DNA from 2 places in the Lentibacillus cibarius genome. Region 1 is predicted to be linked to the other one. Evidence: a T-box and tRNA genes for the amino acid it is inferred to sense, from the RefSeq annotation. Region 1 holds a T-box; the other holds one or more tRNA genes.

Region 1 (4,414 bases):
GAGAATCATTCCCTGATTGAAAAGCTTCATAAATGGTTCTTTGGTCGGTACTACACCAATGTCATACAAGAATTTATGCCAGAACCGTGCGTATAGGAGATGCAAGACAGCATGTTCAGCACCACCGATATAAATGTCAACCGGAAGCCATTCTTTTAAGGCTTCAGGGTCGGCGAGCTTGTCAGGATTATCTGGATCGATAAATCGTAAAAAGTACCAGCAGCTCCCTGCCCATTGTGGCATGGTGTTCGTTTCACGCCGTCCCTTCATTCCTGTTTCCGGATCGGTAACATGAACCCAGTCACTCGTTGCCAACGGTGATTCACCAGTACCTGATGGCTTAATCTCATCCATCGCCGGCAGTTCAAGCGGCAATTCATCCGCTGGTACTGCACTCATCGACCCATCTTCCCAGTGAATGATTGGAATCGTTTCTCCCCAATAACGCTGTCTCGAAAACAGCCAGTCTCTGAGCCGGTATGTTACTTTCCGTGTCCCTATGTCATTCGCTTCCAGCCAGTCGATCATTTTGACGATTGCATCCTCTGTATACAGCCCATTTAGGAAATCGGAATTAACGTGTTCCCCGTCCTCGGTATAAGCCTCTTCGGTAAGATCCCCACCTGAAACAACCTCTTTAATCGGCAATTCAAATTTTTGGGCAAATTCATAGTCACGCTCATCATGACCAGGAACTGCCATAATTGCACCGCTTCCATAGCTCATCAATACATAATCAGCAATCCAAATTGGCATTTTTTCATTATTAACCGGATTAATGGCATATGCTCCTGTAAACACGCCCGTTTTTTCCTTAGCCAAGTCTGTCCGTTCCAAATCTGATTTCGTCTCAATTTCTTTCAAATATTCATCCACTTTGGCCTGTTGATCAGGAGTTACGATTTTCTTAACAAGCGGATGCTCCGGTGCAAAAACTGCATATGTCGCACCAAACAGTGTATCAGGTCGAGTAGTAAAAACAGAAAACGTTTCGGAATGGCCATCCACGCTAAATGTGAGTTCCGCGCCCTCTGACCGGCCAATCCAGTTCCGCTGCATTTCTTTAATACTTTCCGGCCAGTCTACGTCATCTAAATCATCCAACAGCCGGTCTGCATATGCGGTAATCCGTAACATCCATTGTTTCATCGGTTTGCGTATCACCGGATGGTCGCCACGTTCACTTTTGCCGTCGATCACTTCTTCATTGGCAAGAACTGTACCAAGAGCTGGGCACCAATTGACCGGAACTTCATCCATATAAGCCAGTCCATGTTCATATAATTTAGTGAAAATCCATTGTGTCCATTTATAATAGTTCGGGTCTGTTGTATTGATTTCACGGTCCCAGTCGTAGGAAAAACCGAGTTCCTGAATCTGTCTTTTGAAAGTAGCAATATTCTCATCCGTAAATGCAGCCGGACTGTTGCCTGTATCAAGCGCATACTGTTCCGCAGGCAGTCCGAACGCATCCCACCCCATCGGATGGAGCACCTCGTAGCCTTGCATCCGTTTCATCCGGGAGTAAATATCCGTCGCTGTGTATCCTTCCGGGTGTCCGACATGCAGACCGGCACCGGATGGATAAGGGAACATATCCAGCGCATACACTTTTTCCTTATTCGAAAATGTGTCGGTTTTAAAGGTTTTATGTTCAGCCCAGTATTGCTGCCATTTTTTTTCGATTTCTTGATGATTAAAACTCATAACTATTTCCTCCTTCTATTCTTTTTTCACGGACAGCGGGAAAATATCATTGACAATAATCATATGTCAGCGGTTTCTACCAGTCATTTTATCCAATAAAAAAGCCACTCATCCCCATATAAGGGACGAGAAGCTTTCCCGCGGTACCACCCAATTTAACGCAGTCATTTGCGTTCACTTCCATCCATAACGCGGATAGACGGCATAGACTACTGCTGTTTCATCCATGCAGCTTAAAGGTGAGTTCATAAATCTTCGGGGGCAGTTCACACCAGCCACTACCTCGCTTTACCCGGGCAGATTCACTACTACTCCTTCGTTTCGCCGGTCATTATGTAAATCGAATTCTAGCCGATACACCAGGGTTTTGTCAAGAAAATCTAGTGTAGGCGACTTTCCCACTGTTTGTATTTCATGCTAAACTAATCATAGCATGTTACATAAAGGAGTACAAACAAACATGATAAAAGGAATTATCCATTTTTCACATCATCTATTGAATGAAGCTATTATTGAAGGTGACACTGTTATTGACGCCACTTGCGGCAACGGGCACGACACCGTGTTTCTTAGTCAGGCAGTTGGCTCTAGTGGGCATGTTTATGGATTTGACATCCAGGAACAAGCCATTATCAATACGAAACAGCGCCTCTCTGAGTATCAGCTGACTAACGCAACGATTATTAACGACAGTCACAGCAATTTCATCCACCATATTCCCGTAGACCGACTGACAAGGATTGGTGGGGCTATTTTTAACCTAGGCTATCTTCCCGGAAGCGACAAATCAGTGATTACCAAAAGTGAGACGACTATTTTGGCGCTGGAAGGAATACTATCCCACCTTAAACAAAACGGGCTGATTGTGCTTGTTGTTTATCATGGACATGAGGGCGGTGACCAGGAGAAAGAGAATCTCCTGCGATATGTGCAACTGTTCGACCAGAAGCTGTACCATGTTTTATATTATGGATTTATTAATCAGAAAAACGATCCACCCTTTATTATTGCCATCCAGAAACGAACTTAATCCGTCAATCTTCCCGGCTTTCCCGGCCGCTTTCATGTCCGGGAATATAAGGCCGGGCCTTTATTTTGCGAATCCAATGATACATTTTGGCATTCCAGTGAAAGAAAGACGCTGCACTCCCGCTTTCACGAAGTAACACATGAGTCATATCCATTCCACTGGATAAGCTTTTCACTTTCGGATCGCCTAAATACAATCCGACAAGACCATGGTGGACCATCTTATGAAATGACCTGTCCCTTATCTGCTCTACATGGATATCGGTCTGTCTGATAAAATAAGTCAACCGTTTTTTCATATGTTCATGACTTTCATAATAATTACAGAAGTTCAGGTCACCTTCCATTTCATCTTCCTTCTGATCGATATAATAATCCAATAAAATATGTAACCCCTGCATGTACGGGAAATAACTATCGACAATTTGTTCCGCTAATTTTTTGCTCATTGGCACGTTTAGTGAATAGGAAACCAGGCAGAAGATCCCCAACGTCGAACCGGCAGCTGCCGAGAATTCATACCAATGAAGCGGAGTTGATGCGTTCGTGTTAGCGTTAAACCAGCTTACTAACCGGTCAATACGCTCGTCCATACGAACATGTTTATGTACCTGTAGATCACTATAAAGCTGTTCTAACTCAAACAAGTAGCTTTGAATCACATCATATCCGTCCAGTTGCCGCATTGTTTTTTGACATGTGCGGACAAGATCTGCTAAATACTCTCCATCCGCTTTTTCACTACGATACGCATAATAATGTCTAATCGGTTTGGATGGACTCAGTGCATCGGTCATCGCTTTATGCAGCTGCCGAAAGTCATCAGGATCCATTGACGTACTCCTGTCACACAGATTGTCCAAATAATCACTGATTGTCTGATAGGCAACAATAAATCGGATTGCTTCCTGCCATTTATAGCCGGCGAGAAGAGCATAAACAGCACCACCTAGGCAATGGAACCGCTTTGATTCGATGCTCGCCAGTGCTTGGTTCCGCAATTCATTTTCCGGGATTTGCTTAGCACGTTTTTGCCAAAAAGTTAATTCGTTATTGACTGCAGGGAAAACTTTTCTATATACTGCCATCATTAAGGTCACCGATGTTTTCGGAACACGATATCCCAACCCATCCCCTCCAATAGCTATTGCGACAGTTCTTCGATTATTTCAAATTAAACCCTCGTTACAGAGTTTTGCACCTTGTTAAAACGTCCAGTTTGTCTGCTTCTACCTCAAACACTATACTACTTATATATCACCATATTTTTTAGGGGGATTCAAATGATACACCATTTCAAACAAACAAAGCCCGACATCCACCCTTCAGTTTTCATTGCACATGATGCTGACATCATCGGGGATGTTACCATTCAGGAAGGGTCCAGCGTGTGGTTCAAAGCCGTTATCCGGGGGGATGTTGCGCCAACTAAGATTGGTAAACGGGTCAATATTCAGGATTTGTCACTTCTGCACCAAAGTCCAGATATGCCTTTAACGATAGAGGATGATGTAACTGTCGGGCACCAAGTCACCCTTCATGCATGTACAGTCAAACGTAATGCCCTCGTCGGCATGGGGTCACTTATTCTCGATGGTGCCGAAATAGGTGAACATGCCTTCATTGGTGCGGGAAGTCTTATTCCGCCGGGCAAAAAAATACCACCCCATTCACTTGC
Region 2 (4,414 bases), 1.4 Mb from region 1:
AGCAGGATATGGAAAGCGCACCATTGGAAGTGTGCGTCCAAGCAGTGAGGAAGTTGGGCAGGCAAATCCGTCCAATAATTCCAAGCTGTGATGGGGAGGTCAATTGTGACCGAAGTTCCGGATTCCACACTGCCAAGAAAAGCCTCTAGTGAGTTCACAGGTGCCCGTACCGCAAACCGACACAGGTAGGCGCGGAGAATATCCGAAGGTGATCGGGAGAACTCTCGTTAAGGAACTCGGCAAAATGACCCCGTAACCTAGGGAGAAGGGGTGCTCAGGCTGAGTCTGAGCCGCAGTGAATAGGCCCAAGCGACTGTTTACCAAAAACACAGGTCTCTGCGAAGCCGAAAGGCGAAGTATAGGGGCTGACACCTGCCCGGTGCTGGAAGGTTAAGGGGATGCGTTAGCCTTCGGGCGAAGCGTTGAACCGAAGCCCCAGTAAACGGCGGCCGTAACTATAACGGTCCTAAGGTAGCGAAATTCCTTGTCGGGTAAGTTCCGACCCGCACGAAAGGTGCAACGACTTGGGCACTGTCTCAACGAGAGACCCGGTGAAATTATACTATGCGTGAAGATGCGCATTACCCGCGACAGGACGGAAAGACCCCGTGGAGCTTTACTGCACCTTGATATTGAATGTTGGTACAGCTTGTACAGGATAGGTGGGAGCCGTCGAAGCGTGAGCGCTAGCTTACGCGGAGGCACCCGTGGGATACCACCCTGGCTGTACGAACATTCTAACCCAGGGCCGTCATCCGGCCCGGAGACAGTTTCAGGCAGGCAGTTTGACTGGGGCGGTCGCCTCCCAAAAAGTAACGGAGGCGCCCAAAGGTTCCCTCAGAATGGTTGGAAATCATTCATGGCGTGTAAAGGCACAAGGGAGCTTGACTGCGAGACCTACAAGTCGAGCAGGGACGAAAGTCGGGCTTAGTGATCCGGTGGTTCCGCATGGAAGGGCCATCGCTCAACGGATAAAAGCTACCCCGGGGATAACAGGCTTATCTCCCCCAAGAGTTCACATCGACGGGGAGGTTTGGCACCTCGATGTCGGCTCATCGCATCCTGGGGCTGTAGTCGGTCCCAAGGGTTGGGCTGTTCGCCCATTAAAGCGGTACGCGAGCTGGGTTCAGAACGTCGTGAGACAGTTCGGTCCCTATCCGTCGTGGGCGCTGGAAGTTTGAGAGGAGCTGTCCTTAGTACGAGAGGACCGGGATGGACACACCGCTGGTGTACCAGTTGTTCCGCCAGGAGCACAGCTGGGTAGCTACGTGTGGTAAGGATAAGTGCTGAAAGCATCTAAGCATGAAGCCCCCCTCAAGATGAAACTTCCCATCACTTCGAGTGAGTAAGATCCCTCAGAGACGATGAGGTTGATAGGTCCGAGGTGGAAGCGTGGTGACACGTGGAGCTGACGGATACTAATCGATCGAGGACTTAACTACTACTATGGTCGTTGAATCACACTCTTATTTAGTTTTTAGGGTGTAAATGTAAAAAAACCCTTGCATTTTCCGAAGAAAATGCTATAATAGTTCTTGTCTTTAAATATAGTGACTAACAACATTCCAACATGTCTGGTGGCGATGGCGGAGAGGACACACCTGTTCCCATGCCGAACACAGCAGTTAAGCTCTCCAGCGCCGATGGTAGTTGGGGCCTTGCCCCTGCAAGCGTAGGACGCTGCCAGGCATATACTCTGTTTGGAGGATTAGCTCAGCCGGGAGAGCACTTGCCTTACAAGCAAGGGGTCGCAGGTTCGAACCCTGCATCCTCCACCATTATAGTGAACAGTTATAGACAAGCCATATTATGCCGGCCTAGCTCAACTGGTAGAGCAACTGACTTGTAATCAGTAGGTTGGGGGTTCAAGTCCTCTGGCCGGCACCATACATTAGAGCCATTAGCTCAGCTGGCAGAGCATCTGACTTTTAATCAGAGGGTCGGAGGTTCGAATCCTCCATGGCTCACCTTTTTGCGGGTGTGGCGGAATCGGCAGACGCGCTAGATTTAGGATCTAGTGTCTTACGACGTGAGGGTTCAAGTCCCTCCGCCCGCACCACTTAATAACATTGCCATTTGCGGAAGTAGTTCAGTGGTAGAACACCACCTTGCCAAGGTGGGGGTCGCGGGTTCGAATCCCGTCTTCCGCTCCATAATATGCCATGTAAAACCGCGCCGGGGTGGCGGAATTGGCAGACGCACAGGACTTAAAATCCTGCGGTAGGTCTACTACCGTGCCGGTTCGAGTCCGGCCCTCGGCATCAGAGGCGCCCGTAGCTCAATTGGATAGAGCGTTTGACTACGGATCAAAAGGCTAGGGGTTCGACTCCTCTCGGGCGCACCATATTAACGGGAAGTAGCTCAGCTTGGTAGAGCACATGGTTTGGGACCATGGGGTCGCAGGTTCAAATCCTGTCTTCCCGACCATTGTGGGGCCTTAGCTCAGCTGGGAGAGCGCCTGCTTTGCACGCAGGAGGTCAGCGGTTCGATCCCGCTAGGCTCCACCATATTTGATGATTCGCTCTTTGAAAACTGAACAAAACAGCCAGTATGACAAAAGATGTCAGAGGTGAGGAGTCAGATTTTAAATCATTTGATTTAATGAAGACTTCAATCCCCTGAATTAATTTTAAAGCTAAGACATGAAGACTGATTGGTGTCAGTCTTATCACAAACTTTTTTGAGAGTTTGATCTTGGCTCAGGACGAACGCTGGCGGCGTGCCTAATACATGCAAGTCGAGCGCGGGAAGCAGGCAATTGCCCTTCGGGGCATGCGCCTGTGGAACGAGCGGCGGACGGGTGAGTAACACGTGGGCAACCTACCTATAAGATCGGGATAACTCGCGGAAACGTGAGCTAATACCGGATGATACTTTTTCTCGCATGGGAGAAAGCTAAAAGGCGGCTTTTAGCTGCCACTTACAGATGGGCCCGCGGCGCATTAGTTAGTTGGTGAGGTAAAAGCTCACCAAGGCGACGATGCGTAGCCGACCTGAGAGGGTGATCGGCCACACTGGGACTGAGACACGGCCCAGACTCCTACGGGAGGCAGCAGTAGGGAATCTTCCGCAATGGACGAAAGTCTGACGGAGCAACGCCGCGTGAGTGATGAAGGTCTTCGGATCGTAAAACTCTGTTGCCAGGGAAGAACAAGCATTGTTCGAATAGGGCGATGCCTTGACGGTACCTGACCAGAAAGCCCCGGCTAACTACGTGCCAGCAGCCGCGGTAATACGTAGGGGGCAAGCGTTGTCCGGAATTATTGGGCGTAAAGCGCGCGCAGGCGGTCTTTTAAGTCTGATGTGAAATCTCGTGGCTTAACCGCGAGCGGTCATTGGAAACTGGGAGGCTTGAGTGCAGAAGAGGAGAGTGGAATTCCACGTGTAGCGGTGAAATGCGTAGAGATGTGGAGGAACACCAGTGGCGAAGGCGACTCTCTGGTCTGTAACTGACGCTGAGGCGCGAAAGCGTGGGTAGCGAACAGGATTAGATACCCTGGTAGTCCACGCCGTAAACGTTGAGTGCTAGGTGTTAGGGGGTTTCCGCCCCTTTGTGCTGAAGTTAACGCATTAAGCACTCCGCCTGGGGAGTACGGCCGCAAGGCTGAAACTCAAAAGAATTGACGGGGGCCCGCACAAGCGGTGGAGCATGTGGTTTAATTCGAAGCAACGCGAAGAACCTTACCAGGTCTTGACATCCTCTGACAGCGGTAGAGATACCGTGTTCCCTTCGGGGACAGAGTGACAGGTGGTGCATGGTTGTCGTCAGCTCGTGTCGTGAGATGTTGGGTTAAGTCCCGTAACGAGCGCAACCCTTGATCTTAGTTGCCAGCATTCAGTTGGGCACTCTAAGGTGACTGCCGGTGACAAACCGGAGGAAGGCGGGGATGACGTCAAATCATCATGCCCCTTATGACCTGGGCTACACACGTGCTACAATGGATGGAACAAAGGGAAGCGAATCCGTGAGGTGAAGCAAATCCCATAAAACCATTCTCAGTTCGGATTGCAGGCTGCAACTCGCCTGTATGAAGCCGGAATCGCTAGTAATCGCGGATCAGCATGCCGCGGTGAATACGTTCCCGGGCCTTGTACACACCGCCCGTCACACCACGAGAGTTGGCAACACCCGAAGTCGGTGAGGTAACCATTTGGAGCCAGCCGCCGAAGGTGGGGCCAATGATTGGGGTGAAGTCGTAACAAGGTAGCCGTATCGGAAGGTGCGGCTGGATCACCTCCTTTCTAAGGAATATATAAACGGAAGCTTCTTGTCATCGATATACTATCGGTAGACATTGAAGTTAGATTATAAAAGTCATACTCGGTTGTTTGGTTCAGTTTTGAGGGAGTGAACCCTCATTGTAGCCCACCATATATGGTGGCGTTATTTGCACCTTGAAAACTAAATAAGAGT

The links. A T-box is a leader RNA that pairs with one kind of tRNA and senses whether it is charged. The one in region 1 lies ahead of leuS (leucine--tRNA ligase), so its partner is inferred to be a tRNA-Leu.
Region 2: it has a tRNA-Leu gene. The T-box ahead of leuS (leucine--tRNA ligase) is inferred to sense a tRNA for this amino acid. The anticodon was not compared.

What each region holds. Positions count from the first base shown of each region.
Region 1 covers NZ_VCIA01000001.1:626,546-630,959, forward strand. The annotation lists gene leuS (leucine--tRNA ligase) at 1-1,707, opposite strand, end outside; T-box leader at 1,826-2,038, opposite strand; gene FFL34_RS03175 (class I SAM-dependent methyltransferase) at 2,168-2,737, shown strand; gene FFL34_RS03180 (tetraprenyl-beta-curcumene synthase family protein) at 2,742-3,863, opposite strand; gene FFL34_RS03185 (gamma carbonic anhydrase) at 4,020-4,414, shown strand, end outside.
Region 2 covers NZ_VCIA01000001.1:2,010,445-2,014,858, forward strand. The annotation lists rRNA gene FFL34_RS09565 (23S ribosomal RNA) at 1-1,442, shown strand, start outside; rRNA gene rrf (5S ribosomal RNA) at 1,574-1,689, shown strand; tRNA gene FFL34_RS09575 (tRNA-Val) at 1,703-1,778, shown strand; tRNA gene FFL34_RS09580 (tRNA-Thr) at 1,812-1,887, shown strand; tRNA gene FFL34_RS09585 (tRNA-Lys) at 1,895-1,967, shown strand; tRNA gene FFL34_RS09590 (tRNA-Leu) at 1,975-2,059, shown strand; tRNA gene FFL34_RS09595 (tRNA-Gly) at 2,079-2,153, shown strand; tRNA gene FFL34_RS09600 (tRNA-Leu) at 2,175-2,261, shown strand; tRNA gene FFL34_RS09605 (tRNA-Arg) at 2,268-2,344, shown strand; tRNA gene FFL34_RS09610 (tRNA-Pro) at 2,351-2,427, shown strand; tRNA gene FFL34_RS09615 (tRNA-Ala) at 2,432-2,507, shown strand; rRNA gene FFL34_RS09620 (16S ribosomal RNA) at 2,677-4,242, shown strand.